Regions from separate parts of the Nocardioides sp. QY071 genome, predicted to be linked through region 1. Evidence: riboswitches for the same ligand, from Rfam matches in the RefSeq annotation. Region 1 holds a riboswitch; the other holds the start of a gene.
What was found. A riboswitch is a leader RNA that binds a small molecule or an ion and turns the genes downstream of it on or off. The one in region 1 is predicted to bind cobalamin.
Positions count from the first base shown of each region.

Region 2: it holds a riboswitch for cobalamin, as region 1 does, so the genes downstream of both, QI633_RS26490 (ABC transporter substrate-binding protein) here and cobN (cobaltochelatase subunit CobN) in region 1, are expected to answer to the same signal.

Region 1 covers NZ_CP124681.1:2,039,809-2,047,564, reverse strand. The annotation lists gene cobN (cobaltochelatase subunit CobN) at 1-3,356, opposite strand, end outside; cobalamin riboswitch at 3,391-3,510, opposite strand; gene QI633_RS09815 (hypothetical protein) at 3,527-4,060, shown strand; gene QI633_RS09810 (NAD(P)/FAD-dependent oxidoreductase) at 4,036-5,421, opposite strand; gene QI633_RS09805 (APC family permease) at 5,453-6,871, opposite strand; gene QI633_RS09800 (TetR/AcrR family transcriptional regulator) at 6,993-7,586, shown strand; gene QI633_RS09795 (AMP-binding protein) at 7,565-7,756, opposite strand, start outside.
Region 2 covers NZ_CP124681.1:5,501,811-5,509,566, reverse strand. The annotation lists gene QI633_RS26515 (ester cyclase) at 1-53, shown strand, start outside; gene QI633_RS26510 (carboxymuconolactone decarboxylase family protein) at 60-539, opposite strand; gene QI633_RS26505 (sigma-70 family RNA polymerase sigma factor) at 697-1,575, shown strand; partial or broken gene QI633_RS26500 (ABC transporter ATP-binding protein) at 1,597-2,344, opposite strand; gene QI633_RS26495 (iron chelate uptake ABC transporter family permease subunit) at 2,347-3,408, opposite strand; gene QI633_RS26490 (ABC transporter substrate-binding protein) at 3,408-4,397, opposite strand; cobalamin riboswitch at 4,450-4,657, opposite strand; gene QI633_RS26485 (superoxide dismutase) at 4,810-5,430, shown strand; gene QI633_RS26480 (MFS transporter) at 5,576-6,793, shown strand; gene QI633_RS26475 (response regulator transcription factor) at 6,858-7,574, shown strand; gene QI633_RS26470 (DUF4153 domain-containing protein) at 7,579-7,756, shown strand, end outside.

The DNA.
Region 1 (7,756 bases):
AAGCCGAAGAGGTAGTCGACGGTCGCGGCCAGCTCGAAGGCGCCCTTGTAGCCGTGCCGCTGCATCGCGCCGATCCAGCGCGGGTTCACCACGCGCGCACGGAAGACCCGGTTGGTCTCCTCCTGCAGCGTTCGGGTGCGGACGGCGTCCGGCGTGGTCGAGTCTCCGACGTACGCCTTGGGCGCGGTTCCGGTCAGCGCGCGGATCGTGGCGACCATGCCGCCGTGGTACTGGAAGTAGTCGTCGCTGTCGGCGATGTCGTGCTCGCGGGTGTCGATGTTCTTGGCCGCGACCTTGATCCGCCGGTAGTTGGCGCGCATGTCGTCGGAGGCGGGTACGCCGTCCAGGTCGCGGCCGTAGGCGAAGCCTCCCCACGCCGTGTAGACCTCGGCGAGGTCCCCGTCGTCGCGCCACGAGCCGGACTCGACCGCCTGCAGGATGCCGGCGCCGTAGGACCCCGGCTTGGAGCCGAAGATCCGCGTCGTCGCCCGCCGCTCGTCACCGTGCTCGGCGAGGTCGGCCTGGGCGTGCGAGCGCACGAAGTTCCGGTCCAGCGGCTCGTCGAGCTCGGCCACCATGCGGACCGCGTCGTCGAGCATCGCCACGACGTGCGGGAAGGCGTCGCGGAAGAATCCGGAGATCCGCACGGTCACGTCGATCCGTGGCCGGCCCAGCTCCTCGAGCGGCATCACGCTCAGCGTGTGCACCCGCTTGGACGCCTCGTCCCACTCCGGGCGTACGCCGAGCAGCGCGAGCACCTCGGCCACGTCGTCGCCGGACGTGCGCATCGCCGACGTCCCCCACACCGAGAGGCCCACCGACTCCGGATAGGCGCCCTCTTCCGACAGGTAGCGCTCGACCAGCGACTCGGCCATCGCCTGCCCGGTCTGCCACGCGAGGCGGGACGGGACCGCCCGCGGGTCGACGGTGTAGAAGTTGCGTCCGGTCGGCAGTACGTTGACCAGGCCGCGCAGCGGCGAGCCCGACGGACCGGCCGGCACGAAGCCACCGGCCAGTGCGTGCAGCGTGTGGTCGAGCTCGTCGGTGGTCCGCCCGAGCCGCGGGACGACCTCGGTGGCGGCGAACGCCAGCACCCGTCGTACGTCGGCCGAGGGGTGCAGGTCATCGACGTGCCCCGCGTCCCAGCCCGACTTCTCCATCGCCTCGACCAGCGCCCGCGCCTCGGCCTCGACCCGGTCGACCTCCACCGTCGGCGCGTCAGGGGCCAGGCCGAGCGCGGCCCGCAGCCCCGGCACCGCCTGCGCCTGGCCGCCCCACACCTGCGCGGCACGCAAGATCGCGAGCACCAGGTTGACCCGCGCCTCGCCTTCCGGCGCCTGGCCCAGGACGTGCAGCCCGTCGCGGATCTGGACGTCCTTGATCTCGCACAGCCAGCCGTCGACGTGGAGCAGGAAGTCGTCGAAGTCGTCGTCCTCCGGGCGGTCCTCCAGCCCGAGGTCGCGGTGCAGCTCGGCGGCCCGCATCAAGGCCCAGATCTCGCCGCGGATGGCGGCCAGCTTGGCCGGGTCCATCGCGGAGATCTTGTCGTACTCCTCGAGCAGGCCCTCGAGACGCGCGATGTCGCCGTACGCCTCGGCGCGGGCCATCGGCGGCACCAGGTGGTCGATGATCGTCGCGTGCGCGCGGCGCTTGGCCTGCGCGCCCTCGCCGGGATCGTTGACCAGGAACGGGTAGATCAGCGGCGTGCTGCCGATCGCCGCGTCGGTCGCGCAGGACGCCGACAGGGCGGCGTTCTTGCCCGGCAGCCACTCCATCGAGCCGTGCTTGCCGAGGTGCACGACGGCATGCGCGCCGAAGCCGTGCTGCACCCAGCGGTACGCCGCCAGGTAGTGGTGCGACGGCGCCAGGTCGGGGTCGTGGTAGATCGCGACCGGGTTCTCCCCGAAGCCGCGGGGCGGCTGGATCATCAGCACGACGTTGCCGGCCCGCAGGGTGGCGAGCACGATCTCGTCGCTGTCGTTGACGAACAGCCGTCCCGGCGCGGGCCCCCACGCCTCGACCATCGCCTCGCGCAGGTCCTCGGGCAGGTCGGCCGTCCACGCGGCGTACTCCTCGGCGGAGACCCGCACGTGCGCGTCGGTCAGCTGCACCGACGTCAGCCACTCCTCGTCCTGCCCGCCGGCGGCGATCAGTGCGTGGATCAAGGTGTCGCCGGCGACCGTGTCGTCGTCGAGGTCCAGCACGCCGAACCCGTCGCCGACGTCGTAGCCCGCGTCGCGGAGCCGGCGCAGCATCCGCACCGCGGAGACCGGGGTGTCGAGGCCGACGGCGTTGCCGATCCGCGAGTGCTTGGTCGGGTAGGCGCTCAGCATGAGCGCGATCCGCTTGTCCCGGTTGGGGATCCGCCGCAGCCGCGCGTAGTTCACCGCCAGCCCGGCGACACGCGCCGCCCGCTCCGGGTCGGCGACGTACGACGGCAGCCCGGCGGGATCACGGGGGTCGATCTCCTTGAACGAGAACGGCGCGGTGCTGATCCGCCCGTCGAACTCGGGGATCGCGACCTGGTTGGCGTAGTCGAGCGGGGTGACACCGTCGTCCGACTCCTCCCACTCCGCGCGGCTGCTCGTCAGGCACAGTCCCTGCAGGACCGGGATGTCGAGCGCGGCGATCCGCTCCACGTCCCAGGTCTCGTCCTCCCCGCCCGCACTCACCGTGGCCGGCGTGGAGCCGCCCGCCGCCAGCACCGTGACCACCAGTGCGTCGAGGTCGCGGAGCGCGGTGAACAGCTCGTCGGGAGCGGCCCGGAGCGAGCCGGCGAAGATCGGCACCCCGACCGCGTCACCGGTCGCGTCGATGGCGTCACACAGCGCGTGCACGAACGCGGTGTTCCCGCTCGCCTGGTGCGCCCGGTAGAAGAGCACCCCCACCTTCGCCGACCCCGAGCTCGACGGCGTGTCGAGACGCTCCCGCTCCACGATCCCCCACGCCGGGATCACCTCGGGAGCGTCGAAGCCCTCACCGGTCAGCAGCACCGTGTCGGACAGGAAGCGGTGCAGCTCGGTGAGGTTCCGCGGCCCGCCCTCGGCCAGGTAGCGGTGCGCCTCCGCGGCGATCCCGACCGGCACGGTCGAGGCCTCCATCAGCTCCGCGCTGGGCGTCAGCTCGCCGCCGAGCACCACGAGCGGCCGGCCGGTGCCGCGCAGGGCGGCCAGCTCCGCGTCGTACTGCTGCGGGGAGCCGAGCAGCCGGATGACGACCAGGTCGGCGGCGGACGCCAGGGCGACGAGATCCTCGAGGTCCGAGCGACTCGGGTTGGCCCAGCCGTAGTCGGCGCCGCTGGCCCGCGCGGACAGCAGGTCGGTGTCGGACGTGGACAGCAGTGCGATGCGCGCCATGACGCTCAAGGCCTCCTCGGGGTTCGCGCCCCTCTTCGGTAGGTGTGTCCGCGGCCAGTGTCTGGCTGCCCGCCGCACGAAGGCGTCGGGGTCACAGTGGCGGAACCGCCCCGGTCTCACACCGGGTTCCTGCACCGCGGACCTGTGGGGCATCACCTTACGGTGGACCCGTGACTTCCCCGCAGGCGCCCGGCCTCAACGTGGCCGTGCACGGCCACCCCAACCTGGACACCCTCCTGCTGTGGCACCCCGCCGTCCGCACCGACGCCGACGCGGTCGGCGCCCTGGCGAGCCGGATCGCCACCCGCAGCGGGGTCCGCGTCGTCGTACCGACCTGGGAGGACGGCCGCGACCTGCTCCGCTCGGTCCGCTACGCCCGCCAGTCGGCGGTGCACCCGCCGGACCAGGTCTCCGTCGTCGGGTACGGCGCCGCCGGGATCGCCGCGCTGAGCCTGGCCCAGCACCAGCGACGCCTCGGCATCGGCCTGCGCCGAGTGACCTGCGTCGACGGCGCCCCCGACCTCACCGACCCGATCAGCGGGCAGCCGCTCGCCGCCCCGACCCCGGTCCCGGTGGACACCGCGGTCGACGTCGTCGCCTCGGAGGACCCGGCGTGGGCGCAGGCCACCGTCACCGCGTGGCAGGCCGCCGACTGGGCCGCCACGCTGGTCCCTGCCGATCAGTTCACCTGGCGCATCGCCTGACCCGCCCGCAGGTCGCCCAGCACCCGGCGCGCCGTGGTGATGCCGGACTCGATCGCTCCGTCGACGACGACGCCGTTCCACCCCTTCGCATAGTCGGCGCCGGCGAAGTGCAGGCGCCCCGAGGGCTCGGTGAAGTGGCTCCAGCCGTTGATGAACTGCCCCGACTTCAAGGTGGCCCAGGTCTGCCCCGACCAGGGATCGGCGACCCAGTCGTGGCCGCCGCAGTCGATCACCCTCAGCCCGGCCTCCCACACGTCGACCGCGCGCTGCACCGAGGCGACGTCCTCGATGTCGATGGCCGTGTGGTCGGACCCGAAGCCGACCAGGATCGTGGCGTCCTCCTCGTCGAGGACGTACTCGCTACGCACCAGGGAGATCGGATGCACGCCCGGCGCGCCCGCGATGACCGAGTGCCGGCCGGCGACCTTGATCCAGACCTTGAAGCCGACCGAGTTGGTGCCGTCCGCGACCACCTCCCGCTGCAGGTCCGAGAGGGCCGGTGAGAACTCGATCCGCCCCAGCGCACCGATCGGCGCGGTGACGATGACGGCGTCCGCCTCGTCGACCCGGCCGTCGGCGAGCACGACCCGTGCCCGGTCGGCGTCGTGCCGGACCGAGGCGACGGGCGTCGAGAGGGAGACCGGGCAGCGCAGGTCGGCGGCGATGGCGTCGTACAGCCCGCGCATCCCGTTGCTCAGCTTGAACCGAAGGGTCTGCTCGTCCATCAGTGAGCTGCGGTGGTCGCTCAGTGACGCCCAGTGCTTGGCCATCAGAGGCGACGCGGTAGCGGTCGACCCCTGGTAGCCGGCCGACCAGTACGAGTCGGCGAGGTCGATGTCCTCCTGGCTGAACTCGCCGGTGCGCAGGCAGTCGAGCACGCTGCCCTTGTCCGCGGCGAGGAAGCGTTCGCGCAGGTCGGGGTCGGTGTCGTCCGAGCGCAGCACGAACAGCGGGTCGTGGGGATAGGGGAAGAACTCGCGCGACCCCTCGAAGATCGTGTCCTGCAGGCGCGCCAGCCTCGTGTCGAGCTCGTGCTCGGTCCCGGCGTGGACGACGCCGTCGCTGACCCAGTAGGCCGACTCGACGTCGGGGCTCGGGTGGATCTGCTGGGCGTAGCGGGTGATCTCGGTCCACACGAACGGCTGCATCCAGTGCACCCAGGTCGCTCCCATCTCCAGGGCGTGACCGCCCAGTCGCTCGTCGGTCCAGGCCCGGCCGCCGATCCGGTCGCGGGCCTCGTAGATCCGCACGTCGACGCCGGCCGCCTCCAGCTCGCGGGCGGCGACCAGGCCGGCGAAGCCGGCCCCGACCACGATCACGGACCGGCTCTCGGGTCGTGCGGGTGCAGTGTGGGTGGACATGGTGACTCCTTCGGGAGGGACGGTTCGGTGGTCAGGCGGAGCGGCGCGCGGGACGCCGCCAGCGCCCCACGGCCGTGCCGCCGAGGAAGGTCGCTGCGACGAGGGCGAGGAAGGCGATCGCCAGCACCCTCGACCCGCCGATCAGCGTGGTGAAGTTGGCGATCACGAGCACCGTGATGCCGACCAGTCCGAGGGTGCCGAGAACCGGCGCGACGGTCGTGTGCCACAGCGTCCGGCCCGATCCCACCGACCGGAAGTAGGCGATGATCGCGACACTGGTCAGCACCATGACGGCGAGGATCGCCACGATCGAGACGCCGGCCATCCAGGTGAACAGCTCCAGGACGGGGTCGGCGCCGGCGAGGGCGAACACCCCGACGAGGACGACGGCGCTGGCGGTCTGCACGAGCGAGCCCGCGTGCGGGGACCCGTGCCGGGGGTGGACCTCCATCAGCCGGCGGGGCGCGTAGCCGGCGCGGGCCAGCGCGAAGGCGTAGCGCGCGATCGCGTTGTGGAAGGCGAGCAGGGCTGCGAACAGGCTGGTCACCAGCATCACCATCATCACGTCGGCCGCCGTTCCACCGAGGAAGGTGCTCGCGGCGACGAAGGTGAGACCCGCCGGGTCGACCTGCGCCGCGGCCTGGACCTCGGCGCTGCCGAACGCCAGCACCACGGCCCAGCTCGCGACGGCGTACAGGACCCCGATGGTGGCCACGGCCACGTAGGTCGCGACCGGCACGGTCCGCCTCGGGTCGCGCGCCTCCTCGCCGTAGATCGCGGTCGCCTCGAAGCCCACGAAGGAGCCGATCGCGAACATGAGGGCGATCCCCGGCGACCCGGACAAGAAGGCGGACGGCGTGAACGACGCCGCGTCGACGCCGTGGGCGCCGCCCCGGGCCAGGACCGCCACCGAGAGCAGGACGATCAGTGCGATCTCGGCGACGAGAAGGAAGCCCAGGACCCGGGCACCGAGGTCGATGCTGCGGTAGCCGAGCAGGGCGACCACGCCCAGCAGCACCACCGCCCACAGCCACCACGGCAGGTCCGGGCCACCGAAGCGCAGCACGACGTCGCGCAGGGTCGAGGCGGCCAGGCCGTAGATGGCAGCCTGGATGGTCGTGTAAGCCAGCAGGGCGAGTGCCGCCGCGCCGAGGCCGGGCGAGCGGCCGAGACCTTGGGTGACGTAGGCGTAGAACGCTCCGGTGTCGGTCACCTCGCTGCTCATCGCGGCGTAGCCGACGCTGAACACGAGCAGCACCGCCGCCGCGACGACGTACGCCAGCGGCGCGCCCGCGCCGTTGCCGATCGCCACCATGACCGGCAGTGAGCCCGCCACGGCCGTGAGGGGTGCCGCCGCCGCGATGACGAGGAACACGATGCCGGCGACTCCGACCGAGCCCTTCAAGGACGTGCCGGTCGTCGGCGCCGCCGATCGCGTGGTGTCGACCATGTGAACTCCCTGGGGTGCGCTATGATTCAACGAACGTAGAACCAACAATGTGACGCACGCTACAGCCGGCGGCCGGCCGCCGACATGGGCAATACCTTTACGGCGAGAGCGAGGACGCAAGGTGCCGCGACTGGTCGACCACGACGAGCGCCGCCGCGCGATCATCGCGGCGGCCTGGCGGCTGCTCGCCACGCGAGGCGTCGACGGCGTCAACATGCGTGACCTCGCCGCGGAGGCCGGGTACACCAACGGTGCCCTCAGCCACTACTTCGCCGGCAAGGACGAGATCCTGCGGACCTCCTACGAGCACGTCCTCGACGCGACCAACCAGCGGATCGAGGCCTCGGTCGGCCACCGCACCGGGCTGAGCGCCCTGCGCCGGCTGTGCCACGAGGTGATGCCGCTGACCGCGGAGGCCCGGCTGGAGGCACGGATCGCGATGTCGCTGTGGCAGCGCGCCATGGGCGACGCCGCCATGGCCGAGCTCAACAACGCGGCGGTCGCCGAGTGGAAGCAGCAGATGGCCCGGCACTGGCAGGAGGCCATCGACGCGGGAGAGCTGCCGGCCGCGGCCGTACCCGCCGGCGTGGAGCTGTTGATGACCACGATCATCGGCCTCCAGGTCACGGCCGTGCTCGACCCCGCGACGACCTCCCGCGCCGCCCAGGTCGCCCTGGTCGACGGGATCCTCGGTCAGTTCACGCCGCGGGAGTAGCCCTCCCAGTAGGGCGCGCGCAGCTTGAACTTCTGCAGCTTGCCGGTCGCCGTCCGCGCCAGCTCGGTGCGGAACTCGACCGACGTCGGCGACTTGTAGCCCGCCAGCCGGTCCTTGCACCAACGGATCAGCTCGGCCTCCATCTCGGGGCCGGCGGTCGCGTCGGGCGT
Region 2 (7,756 bases), 2.1 Mb from region 1:
CGGGCGACCCCGATCCCCGGCTCACGGAGACGGTGCCGCCCGACCTCGGCTGAGCCTGCTCAGCCGGCCTGCTTCCAGCTCGGCGCGTCCGCCCGCTCGCGGACCGCGACGTTGACCCGGTTGAACAGGTTGAGCGTCGCGATCTGCAGCAGCAGTGCGGAGACCTGCTTCTCGTCGTAGTGCTTGGTCACCTCGCGCCACAGCTCGTCCGGCACCGGGTCGTGGCTGTCGGCGAGCCGGGTGAGGGCGTCGGTGAGGGCGAGGGCGGCGCGCTCGGCCTCGTCGAAGTACGGCGACTCGCCCCAGGCCGCGACGCCGACGATGCGGTCCACGGACTCGCCGGCGCCCTGGAGCGCGTCGAGGTGGCCCTGGACGCAGGCGCTGCAGCCGTTGAGCTGGCTGGCACGCAGGGCGACCAGCTCCAGGGTGGAGGTCGGGACGCCGCCCTTTGCGACGGCGGTCAGCAGGCTGCCGATGCCCTTGAAGGCGTCGGGGAGGACCTGGGCGGGGTTGGCCATGCGGGGCTCGATGGTGGTCATCGTGTTCTCCTCGGATCGTGGTGGGTTGTTCGCCTCCCTGACCCGCGGCGGCGGCCGAGTGTGACCGGGATCCGCGAGAGACTGCGAAAAGATCGGGGCTGTCACATCCACGGCCCGCTCGGGGTCAGAGAGACGACCCCTGAGGAGAGGACCATCCGTGAACGACGACGTCACCCTGGCCGCGGCCTTCGAGCAGCACCGCCGTCACCTGCTCACGGTCGCCCACCGCGTGCTCGGCTCGGCCACCGAGGCCGAGGACGCGGTCCAGGAGGCCTGGCTGCGACTGCACCGCACCGACGCCGCCGAGATCGACAACCTCGGCGGCTGGCTCACCACCGTCGTCGGCCGGATCGCGCTCAACACCCTGCGCTCCCGCGCGACCCGTCGCGAGGACTCCCTCGAGGAGCGGGTCGAGCGGTTGCCCGATCCCGTCGTGACGCCGTACGACGGCGCGCTGCCCGAGGAGCAGGCCCTGCTCGCCGACTCGGTCGGGCTGGCGCTGCTGGTGGTGCTCGACCAGCTGGCCCCGGCGGAGCGGATCGCGTTCGTGCTCCACGACCTGTTCGGCGTCCCGTTCGAGGAGATCGCGCCGATCGTCGAGCGCACCCCCGCAGCGACCCGCCAGCTCGCCAGCCGCGCTCGGCGCCGGGTCCGCGGCACCGACACCGTCCGCCCGGACAGCCCGTCGCGCCAGCGCGAGGTGGTCGACGCGTTCTTCGCCGCGGCACACGCCGGCGACTTCGAGCGGCTGCTCGGCATCCTCGCCCCCGATGCGGTGCTGCACTCCGACCTGGGTGCACTGCGCGGCGGCGTCGTGACCTACGAGGGCGCCGAGACGATCGCCCGCAACGCCCTCATGTTCGCCCACCCCGACCGGTTCGTGCACCCGGTGCTCGTCAACGGGCGAGCGGGCGTCGTCATCACGCTGCACGACGAGCTGTTCAGCGTCATGGCGTTCACCGTGGCCGAGGGCCGGATCGTCGGCGTCGACACCTGGACCGACCCCGACGTGCTTGCTCAGGTCACGGCACCCTGACGCGGGCCGCCCGCGGGTCGTGCCAGACCACGTGCAGCCGGCCCGAGTGGTCGTGGCGCGCGACGGTGGTCTCGACGCCGTACACGTCGCGGACCAGCTCCGCGGTCAGTACGTCGGCCGGCGGCCCCGCGGCCACCACCCGGCCCTCGCGCAGCACGATCAGACGGTCACAGAACGCCGCGGCCAGGTCGAGGTCGTGCAGGGCTGCGATGGTCGTCAGGCCGAGCGCCCGGACGGTGGCGAGCAGGTCGATCTGGTGGGCCAGGTCGAGGTGGTTGGTCGGCTCGTCGAGGACGAGCAGGTCGGGTCGCTGGGTGAGGGCCCGCGCCAGCTGGACCCGCTGCCGCTCGCCGCCGGAGAGCGTGGACCAGGTGCGCTCGGCCAGGTGCGCCACCCCACCGAGCCGCATCGCCGCCGCGATCTCGGCTGCGCCCTCGTCGCGTGCCGCCGGCCACCGGCCGCGGTGCGGGATCCGGCCCAGCTCGACCACCTGACGGGCGGTGAGTGGCAGCGTCGTCGAGGCGTGCTGTTCGAGGAAGGCGATCCGCCGGGCACGGGAGCGGGCCGGCATCCGGTGGACGTCCTCGCCGGCGAGCTCGACCGTGCCGCCGCCTGGTCGGCGCAGGCCGGCCAGCACGTGCAGCAGCGAGGTCTTCCCCGATCCGTTGGGTCCGAGCAGACCCGTCACGGTGCCCTCGGGGCAGTCGAGGTCGACGTCGTGGACGATCGTCCGGCCGGCGACACCCCAGGTCAGGTCCTCGGCGCGCAGGCTCACTGCGACCTCGACTCCCGGCGCAGCAGGTAGGCGAACAGTGGTGCGCCGAGGACCGCCGTCACCACGCCGATCGGGATCTCCTGGCCGTCGAGCAGTGAGCGGGCCGCGGTGTCTGCCCAGATCAGGAGCACGGCACCCGCGAGCGCGCTGAGCGGCAGCAGCCGGCGGTGCAGCGGCCCCACGACCAGCCGTACGACGTGCGGGACGACCAGTCCCACGAAGCCGATCGCACCCGTGTGGGCCACCAGGCAGGCGGTCAGCAGCGCGGTACCGACCATCAGCAGCCAGCGCGCGCGCCGCACCGAGACACCCAGCGACGATGCCGCGGCGTCGCCGAACGCGAAGGCGTCCAGGTCCGAGGAGCAAGCGAGGATCGCGACCAGCGCGAGGACGGCGACCACGAGCAGGAGGGTCGCGCTCTGCCAGCGGACGCCGGCGAGTGAGCCCATCGTCCAGGCGAGCACGCGGCGGGCGGAGTCGTGGTCGCCGCTGACCATCACGACGAAGGACGTGTACGCCGCGCAGATCTGCCCGATCGCGACACCGGCCAGCACGGTGCGTGGGGGCGGCAGGTCGCCCGTGCGGCCGGTCGCCAGCACGAGCACCAGCGCCAGTGCCAGCAGGGCGCCGACGAAGGCGCCGGCGCCGAGCGCGGCACCTCCTGCCAGTCCGGCCACGCTCACGCCGAGCACGATCACGCTGACCGCGCCGACCGTCGCGCCGCCGGAGATGCCCAGCAGGTACGGGTCGGCCAGGTCGTTGCGGGTCAGTGACTGGAGCACCGCGCCGGCGATCGCGAGCCCGGCCCCGGTGGCGGCGGCGCCGACGACCCGGGGCAGGCGCAGCTGCCACACGATCCGGTCATCGATCACCGTCACGCCGTCCACCGGGAGCCCCAGCCGAGCGAGCACGACGTCGACGACGTCGCCGGATGGGACGTGGACCGAGCCGATGCCGACGGCGACGACGACGGACACCGCGAGCAGCGCGGCCAGCGCGGTGCCCACCACGAGGCCGGCGCCCGGCCGGCTCCGCGCGGGACGGACCGGCCGCAGCATCAGCCGAGCTCGGCGAGCTGCGTGCCGACCGACACCGCACCGTCGGCGAGCCGGACGCCGGGCGTGGTCTCGGAGAAGGGCAGCACGACGTACGCCTCCGCCTGGACGGCCCGCAGGCTCTTGAGCACCGGGTCCTTCTCGAGCAGCGCGATCTTCTCCTCGGCGCTCGACCAGCCCGCGTCGGCCACCACGATCACGTCGGGGTCGGCCGCGACGACCTCCTCCCAGCTGACGTCGGCCCAGCCGCCCTCGACGTCGGCGAAGACGTTGGTCGCGCCGACGGCATCGAGGATCAGCTGTGGGCCGCCGTCGCCGGTGCCGGCGAACGCCGTCTTGTCGCCGGAGTCGTACCAGAACACGTCCAGGCCGGCGCCCGGCTTCGTCGCGGCCAGCTCGTCGAGCTGTCCCTGCTGCTCCCTCTCGAGGGCGGCGGCCCGCTCGGGAACGCCGAAGACGTCGGCGACCGTCTCGATCTCGTCCCAGACCGAGTCGAACGAGACGTCGGCGCTCGGCCGGTTCTCGCCGCAGCCGAACAGGGACAGGAAGGAGCCGATCCCGAGGTCCGCGAGCTCGTCCTGCGTCCCGGCCGACTCGGCGGCGAACGCGCTGGCGTAGGAGCCGTAGACGAAGTCGGGCTTCGCGGCGAGCAGCGTCTCGTGGTCGGGGTACTCCTTCGACAGCACCGGCACCGCGTCGTACGTCTCCTGCCACTTCTCCGGCACCGCGTCGTCGAGGTACGCCGTCCCCACCATCCGGTCGGACAGGTCGAGCGCCAGCATCACCTCGGTGGCGCCCTGGTTCATGGTGACCGCGCGCTCGGGCGGCGCGGCGACGGTGGCAGTGAAGCCGCAACCGCTCGCCTCGACGGGGAAGCCGGCGGCGGTGGCGATCCTCTCCCGTGCCTCGGGGGCGCCGGCACAGGCGGTGATGAGCAGGGGGAGTGCGGCGAGGGCAGCCAGGAAGCGGGTACGACGGAACGTCACGGTCACTCTTTCGGTCCGAGGCTCTTGCGCGAAGCCTGTGTGGGTGGGTGACGCGGACCCTGGAGGATCCACGGCCAGCAGGTCTTCGGACTCGGGATCGACCGGACGGAGCGCCTTCCCAGCAACGCCGGCCGAGTGTCTGCCGTGCGTCGCCAGTGGCGTGCTGCCCCGCCCGTCACCCTCACCGCTGCGCGTCAGTCCCGGACTTCCACCGGGTTCCCTGACTCACGATGCTCGTGAGCACGACTGGCAGGGCGGACGCTAGCACGGGCGCTCCCGGCCGCTCCGGGGGTTCTGGACGGACGCGGGGCGCCCCCACCTCGTGCCCGCCCGGGCGAGTGGTGGGGGACGCCCCGCAGGGGTAGCAAGTCCCGGTCCGATTGTTGCAAATAACTTGCAATAGCGAAAGGCTTGCGACATGTCCGTCTATGCGCTGCCCGACCTGCCCTACGACTACGCCGCCCTGGAGCCCTACATCTCGGGCGAGATCATGGAGCTGCACCACGGCAAGCACCACAACGCCTACGTCACCGGCATCAACACCGCCGTCGAGCAGCTCGCGGAGGCACGCGAGCAGGAGTCCTTCGGCAGCCTCTCGACGCTCGAGAAGAACCTGGCGTTCCACCTCGGCGGCCACGTCAACCACTCCGTGTTCTGGCCCAACATGTCACCCGACGGCGGCGACAAGCCGACCGGCGAGCTGGCGCAGGCGATCGAGGAGCACTTCGGTGGCTTCGACAGGTTCCGCGCCCACTTCCAGGCCAACGCGCTGGGCGTCCAGGGCTCCGGCTGGTCGGTCCTCACTTGGGACACGCTGGCCCAGCGGCCCTACATCATCCAGCACTTCGACCACCAGGGGAACGTGCCGATCTGCATGGTCCCGCTGCTCATGCTCGACATGTGGGAGCACACCTACTACCTGCAGTACCGCAACGACAAGGCCACCTTCGTCCAGCAGTGGTGGAACATCGTCAACTGGGCCGACGTGCAGCGCCGCTTCGAGGCCGCGGTCGCCCAGACCCCCGGACTGATCGCCTGATGCGGGCTGAGGGACGCCGGGGCCCACCGACCAACGGAGGGGGCGGCGCCGACCGCGGTCCGGTTCGAGGTGCTGGTGCGGCGGGCGACGTACGGCAGGTGAACCCGCCGGAATGGACATCCGACGCCTGGTGTTCCATGACTCCGTGACAGCCACCTCCGCCGACGCCGCCCAGGACAGCCGCCTCCAGCGCCTGCTCGTCGTCCTCGGGATCGTGGTCCTCGCGTTCAACCTGCGTCCGGCCGCGTCCAGCGTCGGCCCGCTGCTCGAGGAGATCCGGGCCGGCGTCCCACTCGGCAGCACGGAGGCCGGGATCCTCACCACGCTGCCGGTGATCTGCTTCGCCGTGGTCGGCGGGGCCGCACCGAGGCTGGCGTCCTGGATCGGGCTGCACCGGGTCGCCCTGATCGGCCTGCTGCTGCTCACCGGGTGCCTGTGGGCCCGCGGGCACGTCCACCAGGGCTGGCTGTTCCTCGTCCTCTCCTTCACCGCGCTCGCCGGCGCCGCCACCGCCAACGTCCTGATGCCGTCGCTGGTGAAGCTGCACTTCCCCGCCCGCGTCGGGCAGGTCACGGCGGTCTACACGACGTCGATGGCGGTCGGGCTCACGGCGTCGTCGGCGCTCAGCGTGCCGATCGCGTCCGGCAGCGGTGACCAGGTCGACTACACCCGTGGCCTGGTCGCGTGGTCGGTGACGGCGGGGATCGCGGTGCTGCCGTGGATCGGGCTGATCCGGCACGACCTCCACGAGGGGCGTCGTACCCGCTCGCTCGGGGTCGGCGCCATCGCCCGCACCCGGCTCGGGTGGGCGATGGCGGGCGCGTTCGGCCTGCAGTCGCTGCAGGCGTACGCGATCTTCGGCTGGTTCGCGCAGATGTGCCGCGACGCCGGCTACTCCGCGGAGGCGTCCGGGATCCTGCTCGGCGTCGTGACCGGTGCCAGCATCCCGCTCTCGCTGCTCATCCCGATCCTCGCCGGCCGGATGCGCGACCAGCGCTGGCTGCTGACCGCCCTGATCGCCTGCTACCCGGTCGGGTACCTCGGCTTCCTCGCCGACCCGCGACCCCTCGGCTGGCTGTGGGCGCTCGCGATCGGCTGCGGCACCAGCACCTTCCCGCTGGTGCTGACCATGATCGGGCTGCGTGCCCGGACTCCCGAGGGCACCGCCGCACTGTCCGGCTTCACCCAGTCCACCGGCTACCTGATGGCCGCCGCCGGCCCGTTCGGCGTCGGCGCCCTGCACGCCGCGACGGGGACCTGGACTCCGTCGGTGCTCCTGCTGCTCGGCCTGTGCGTGCCGCTCTACCTGTGCGGGCTCTACGCCACCGGTGACCGGTACGTCGAGGACGAGCTCGCCGGCTGATCTGCACGAAACCTCCACACGTCGTCCCCGCATCCCGCCCGCCGAGGCCCCTAGCCTCGGAGACATGGAGAGCGTGCGCCGCCTGGTCCTCGTCGTCGAGGACGACCCGGTCATCAACCAGGCGGTCGCGGACCGCCTCCAGGCCGAGGGGTACGACGTCGTCCGCGCCTTCGACGGTCCCGGCGCGGTGGCGGCGCACGCCGAGCACGCGCCGGACCTGGTGCTGCTCGACGTGATGCTGCCCGGCTACGACGGGCACGAGGCGTGCCGCCGGATCCAGGCCGACCGGCCGGTGCCGGTGCTGATGCTCACCGCCCGCGCGGACGAGGCCGACGTGCTGGTCGGGCTCGGGGTCGGGGCGGACGACTACCTGACCAAGCCGTTCCGGATGCGCGAGCTGGTCGCCCGGGTGGCTGCGCTGCTGCGGCGCGTGGACCGCGCCACGGAGCTGGCCGGCCGCAAGGCGCTGGAGCTGGGTGACCTGCGGGTCGACGCACCTGCCCGGCGGGTGTGGCGCGGCGACGAGGAGGTGCGGCTCACGCCGACCGAGTTCGACCTGCTGCTGTGCCTCGCGGCGACGCCGGGTGCCGTCGTGACCCGCGAGAAGCTGCTCGCCGAGGTGTGGGGGTGGGCCGGTGCGACCGGGACCCGCACCGTGGACAGCCACGTGAAGGGGCTGCGGGCCAAGGTCGGCGCCGACCTGGTCCGTACGGCGCACGGGGTGGGCTATGCGCTCGAGGTGCCGGCGTTCCGCACCCCCTACGGATTGGTCGAGGAATAGCCCGATGAGCGACCAATACGTAGGGGGCGCGGGCGAACGGAGGGCACAGCCGCTGGTCGGCGTCCGCTCGATCAAGGTCAAGCTCGGCCTGCTCGTCGCTGCCAGCGCCACGGTCGCCGCGCTGGTCGCGGCCCTCGGCCGCTCCGACGGCGTCCCCACCTGGCTGACGATCCCCGTCACCA